2 regions of the Alteromonas sp. Mac1 genome follow, and region 1 is predicted to be linked to the other one. Evidence: predicted binding sites of a transcription regulator. Region 1 holds the regulator's gene; the other holds the start of a gene.

Region 1 (3,176 bases):
CTTACCGCGACTTGGTCATATTCATCAACCACAGTATGGGTAAGGGTAGGGAGAAGGTTAACCGGAATATTATCTACGCAATAGTAGCCTAAGTCTTCAAGGGCACGTAGCGCAACTGATTTTCCTGAACCGGATCGACCACTGATAATAATCAGTTTCACCTGCATTTCTCCCTTTAAAATATGGTGCTGTGCTTTATTGGCTTAAAGCCGTAATAATGTCGTCACTGGTGGAGGCCCGCCTAATGGCTTTCACCGTTTCTTTATCACTTAGTTTACCGGCAACGGTAGCAAGTGTTTGTAAGTGACCTTCTGTTTTCTCTTCAGGCACTAACAAGGCAAAGAATATATCTACGGGTTGATCGTCAAGCGCATCAAAATCGATGGCAGGGTTACTGGTTACAATAATGGCGATAACGTGTTCTAAACCCGGTAATCGACCGTGAGGCAATGCAATGCCATTGCCAATACCCGTACTTCCCATTCGTTCACGGGCAAGTAGGCTAGCTAACACTGTGGCCTGATCGATGTCGGGATTATTTTTAGCGGCAATGTCGCTAATAATCTCTAAAATACGTTTTTTACTATTACATTGAACCGCACACTCGGTGCGGTCCAAACTTACTATGGCTTGAATTTCCATACTAATATTTAGTGCTTTTTCAGCTTTTCCTTATGCTTGATAACTTGCCTGTCGAGCTTGTCGATCATGCTATCTATCGCCGCATACATGTCTGTATTATGAGATGAAGCAAACACTTCTGCGCCGCTAAGGTGCATGGTGGCTTCGGCTTTTTGATTGAGTTTTTCGACGTTCAGGATGACATGCACATTAGATATGTGGTCAAAGTGACGCTCTAGTTTGCTGAACTTAGTATCGACATAGCTACGCAAAGAGTCAGTAATTTCGACATGATGACCGGTAAGGTTGATTTGCATATTTCGTCTTCCTTAAATTATCAAGGCCTTTAGATAAGGCTTTTGCGTTGGTTTGACGGCGGAATCGATAATGATTCCCGGTATTTTGCTATTGTTCGCCGGGCAACTTTAATGCCTTGTTCGGCCAACAATTGAGCAATCTTGCTATCGCTTAATGGCTTGCTGGGCGTTTCCGCTGCCACAAGCTTTTTAATTAACGCGCGAATAGCGGTAGATGAACACTCACCACCAGATTCCGTTGCCACGTGACTAGAGAAGAAATACTTCAATTCGAAAATGCCACGTGGGGTATGCATATACTTTTGCGTGGTGACACGTGAAATGGTGGATTCATGCATATCTACCATTTCTGCGACATCATTTAGCACCATTGGTTTCATCATTTCTGGGCCGTGCTCGAAAAAGCCCATTTGTTGCTGCACAATACAGTTCGCTACTTTCATCAAGGTGTCATTTCTTGACTCAAGGCTTTTTATAAACCATTTGGCTTCTTGCATGTGTGAGCGAATAAATTGCGAATCGCTGCTGTTTTTAGAGCGTCTGCTCATGGCAGCATATTGCTGATTTACGCTTAATTTAGGCAGGCTATCGGGGTTAAGTTCCACCACCCAACGGCCATTCTTTTTGTTTACCGAAACATCAGGAATAACGTATTCCGGCTCTTTGGTAATTAATGCACTACCTGGACGAGGATTCAACGTTTGCAATAAGCGCATGGCTTCGCGAAGTTGATCTTCTTTCAAACGGCTCTTGCGCATTAACGTACGGTAGTCTTTGCTGCTAAGTAGGTCTGAATACTCGTTGATAAGCTGTCTTGCTTCAGTAAGCCATGGCGTGTCGTCTGAGAACTGGCGAAGCTGCACAAGCAAACACTCTTGCGGAGTACGTGAACCTGAACCGATAGGGTCGAACATTTGAATACGTTTTAGTACGCATTCAACTTCGTCCATTTCAACCAATTCTTCAACATCGTCGGAATTCACTGACTCTAAAATCTGTTCAATGGGTACGTTGAGGTAACCAGATTCATCAATTGAGTCGATAATGGCGGTAGCAATTGCGCGGTCGGTATCTGAAAACGGGGTTAAACGCATCTGCCAAAGCAAATGGTCTTGAATATTGTCGGTAGTTTCACCCTGAAACAGTTGGTCGTCATCATTATTAGAGGGACCTGGAGCGGGTGCAGATGAGGCCGAGTAATACTCGTCCCATGTGCTATCAATTGGCAATTCGTCGGGAAGGTCGTTCTTTTCAAGCGCGTCTCCTGCTTCTAAAGAATCGCTAGATGCAGTAGGAGCTGCTTCTACAGAAGGGTCATCTCCATCCATGTTGTTTTTCTCAACAGGGTGGTCATCGCCGCCTTCTTCAACTTCTAAAAGTGGGTTTGAGTCTAGTGCTTCCTGAATCTCTTGCTGCAGGTCGAGCGTAGACAACTGCAGCAGCTTGATTGCCTGCTGCAACTGCGGTGTCATGGTAAGTTGTTGACTGAACTTTAGCTGTAAAGATGGTTTCATCTACGTCTTATTTTTAAACTCTTGTTGTGAATATACCCGTACTTAAAACTGAAAATGACAATTCGGTTACAGTAACTATAGCCTGAATTGTTCTCCTAGGTATACATCCCTTACTTTCTGATTACTTAAAACTTGTTCTGCCGTCCCTTGCGCGATGAGTTCGCCTTGGCTCACAATATACGCTTTCTCACACACATCCAGTGTTTCTCTTACGTTGTGATCGGTGATTAGGATTCCAATTCCTCTGTCACGAAGATGTTGGATAATCTTCTTTATATCATTAACCGATATAGGATCAACACCAGCAAATGGCTCATCAAGCAAAATAAATTGCGGATCAGCGGCTAAAGCTCGCGCGATTTCTACTCGGCGACGTTCACCACCGGATAAACTCATACCCGTACTATTACGTATATGGTTGATATTAAATTCATCAAGTAGCGCATCGGCTTCTTGTTCTTGCTCTGCTGAACTTAACCCTTTACGGGTTTGTAAGATAGCCATGATGTTCTCAAACACCGTCAATTTTCTAAAAATCGAGGCTTCTTGCGGCAAATATCCAATTCCGCGGCGTGCACGTTCATGCATGGGCTCGTGGGTTAATTCGCTGTCATCAATGCTGATTTTGCCCTTATCAAGGGGCACTAAGCCAACAATCATGTAGAAGGTAGTGGTTTTACCGGCACCATTTGGGCCGAGTAATCCAACGATTTGCCCAGTCGAT
Region 2 (3,176 bases), 1.4 Mb from region 1:
CACCGAGATAGTCTACTGGTAGAAGTGGAAACCTGCTTGGTTTTGCCAGGCGACCAAATGCCAGCGTCATTAAAGCTAAATACAGGCATGAGATCGGTTCGTTGTGAACCAGGCAATATTTCAGAAACAAGGCTGTCTAAGACCAAAGGGTCTGAAGACGGAGTTTCGTAATAACCTAATACCATATGAGCTTGTGTTATGCGGCTTCTACCAATCTTAGCTTTAACATAAATTAAGCGAAGTTTAGTACTATCAATGCCTAAGTGTAGCAGAGCTATGTATTTTGCAATGGCGTAATCTTCACAATCTCCACGGGAATGGCCAAAAAGCTCGGCGGGGGTAGCCCAGTAGTCTTTTTGTTTGAAAACAATATCATCGGTGGCGTACTGAATATGCTCGTCAAAGAAGCGGTTCACACCGTCTAACTGAGCGGATACTGAAAGATTGTTTAGCTGGCTTAGTTTTTCTTCTAACGCTTTGACATCTAGAGCTTTATCATCCCCAAATCGTGTCTTTACTTCCATTTCTAAAACGGGGAACTCTATAGACAGATGATCCTTCATTTGCTGTCCTGTCAACATAAGAGCTAAAACTACGAAGCAGTTTGACGCAAATATCGAAAGGGTCATGATTTATTTTTTTAATTATTTATTACACGAAAGTATAAGCACCTTATAGACGGTGCTCCTGCATTTATATATAGATATTCATACTTCAGTATAGATATAGCATGGAGGAAATGTGAAACCAAGTGCTATGTAGAAGAGAATCTTCACGGTTACCGTTTAATAACGAAATCACTTTCTTGGATATTCGCAATAATGCCACTGTCTTTATGAATTAATTTGGCGGTATTGCCATACGCATTTTCAACAACAAATGCTCCAGGGTAAATATGGTACTGCAAGTAGACCTTGCCGTGTCTGTCGATAATTTCACTGGTTTGATAGACAAAAAGTTCATCACCGTTCTTTATGCCATTATCGCGCCCCAATGATACTGAAATATGCGAACCTGCAACATTGAGTACTCGGCCAGTCATGGGCTGACAAGCAATAGTCTCGTTAATATCAGCGGTTAACTGCTGCATCTGCTTTTTAATCGCATTACCGTATTCTGTGCGCCAAAAGGTAGACGAAAATTCGTCTACATCGGCAAATCTGTCAAAAGGCCACTTTGCCTCAGTGACGTAATCTTGTTGCAGTAGTAAGCCGCTATTTATGCCGTCGAAAACCTTAATGCTTAGCGAAAAGTATCGAGTGGCTTTTTCTTCCTTCCAGAACGCAAACGAAGAGGGACGTTGTCTTTCCACACTAACGTCACTAATGCTGCCAATTAAAACAAACTGTGCATTTGATTGTTGTGACAGTGCACGCACATTTTCTTCAAGCCCATTAACTCCCCATCGTGTGGTGTGCGGAGCAATGTACGCTAAATTTAAATTTTGCGTCTGCGCCGACATTTCGGTAGCTAGCTTTCTTGTCACTGCCTCTGAAAAGTTAGGGATCTTTCCTTCAACCAAATGATTGCGGTTCTCCACCATAAAGTAACTGGTGGCAATATTTTTATCATACTCCACTGCGTTACATTGTTTTGCCGCGGGGAAGATATCCGCCCTAACACTTACAGTCACATAATCCTTATGCCATATTTCATCAGTAAGCTCGAGATGGTCCACTTCACCCGTACTACTAATGGTAATATCTTCACTTTCAAGTAACCCATTTGTGAGTTGCTGAACACTGCTAATCGAGGCACCTGCGAATAACAAAGCCTGTTTAAGGGCTTCTTCAGTGGCGTCTCTACGCGCTTTTTCTTTATTACCGTTCACGATAACTGCTTGGCCTTTGGCTTCATACCAGGCGGCATGGCTTTGCCCTGTCGTTACTGCAGTAAGGCAAAACAGCGCCATAAAAAAGGCGACATTGGCGTATCTAGCTTGATATCTTCTTTTAACAGAAGAGATGCTAACTAAAAATAATTTAGCGAATGTTCGTATGCCAAGCACAGTCTTGTCCTTTTGTTGCAGTGCGATGAAGAGCGCTACATCAGTTAATTTAAGTCAGTATTCTTTTTGAACCAGTTTTTTGTCAGTTTTTGTTTCTATTTTTACTCCAATTTATATAAGCGAAATAGATGCCAATGTTTCAAATTTAAAATTTAGGCGTAAACATTGCTTATCCACTAATAGAAAAATTGAGAATGAGGTTTCTCTGATGGTGTTTTTTAGGAAATTGGTAAGTAGCCGAGCATGTATAACAGCGGCTTTATTCGCTGCTCTGACAGGTTTACCAGGATGCAGTTTATTTGTAGATAAACATGTGGAATGGGAGACGGTCGAGCCAGACAGTTACCCCGTACTAAGTGCTGTAGGCTATGCCCCTATTATGTCGCAACGGGGTGATAGCGAAACGGTGAAAACCTTGATGGCAATTAAAGCGTCAAAACTAGAGGCTTACAGAGAACTCGCAGAGCAGGTGTATGGACAACGAATTGAAGGTAATCAATCACTGTCTAGCCTTGTGGTGGATAATGAAACCTTACGGGCTTCTGTAGAGGGAGTCATTAGAGGGGCAAGGGTAATAAAAAGTTACCCTGTGGGTGAAGATACCTATGCCACCGAACTTGAACTAGATATGCATCGCGTTTACGACATTTATTTGACGACGGCGAAGCCACAAAGAATTAAAGACATTAAGTACTACTAAGTATTTAAATATATGGCTAAATAGCACCATCAAAAAAGCGCGTATTAAACGCGCTTTTTTGTATTCTTATTTTGGCATTTTATGACGAGTGCATTACTTAGGCGCTAATACCTGAACCTAAACGGCCAGCATTTGGCTTGCCTTTCTTGTCGTAGGTTAAGGACTCTTTAGCGCGAACTTCCAACATCAGATTCCGTAAGTGTGTGAGGCGAAGCTGTCCTTGCTCTACGGCTTTCTGATTAATTTTGGTTTTATACTTACAGTCTTCTAACAGACTTTTCGCTTTATCCATTAACCCTTGTTCTTCTGCACTAATCGTTTCGTCTGTAGTTTGACGATGTAAGGCCTCGACTTTTTGGTCGGTAGCCTGAATAGACTCTAGTAATGCAGACTTATCTTCTAGCAGACTCATCAAGGTTTCTGCATCTCGTGAGCTAATCAAATGTAATTCTTTTTCCAGCAACAAGC

What was found. Region 1 encodes sigma-54, which starts transcription at its own class of promoters, with help from an activator protein. Its sites were predicted from a motif close to GTTGGCACGNNNNTNGNNT; they were not measured.
Region 2: the regulator sigma-54 is predicted to act here: its motif matches at 2,126-2,144, upstream of AV939_RS10255 (flagellar assembly protein T N-terminal domain-containing protein).

Annotation. Positions count from the first base shown of each region.
Region 1 covers NZ_CP013932.1:990,581-993,756, forward strand. Annotated here, with positions in the region: gene rapZ (RNase adapter RapZ) at 1-161, opposite strand, end outside; gene ptsN (PTS IIA-like nitrogen regulatory protein PtsN) at 196-642, opposite strand; gene hpf (ribosome hibernation promoting factor) at 651-938, opposite strand; gene AV939_RS04150 (RNA polymerase factor sigma-54) at 968-2,452, opposite strand; gene lptB (LPS export ABC transporter ATP-binding protein) at 2,528-3,176, opposite strand, start outside.
Region 2 covers NZ_CP013932.1:2,396,820-2,399,995, reverse strand. Annotated here, with positions in the region: gene AV939_RS10260 (transglutaminase-like cysteine peptidase) at 1-563, opposite strand, end outside; gene AV939_RS10255 (flagellar assembly protein T N-terminal domain-containing protein) at 779-1,912, opposite strand; gene AV939_RS10250 (LPP20 family lipoprotein) at 2,217-2,708, shown strand; gene flgN (flagellar export chaperone FlgN) at 2,806-3,176, opposite strand, start outside.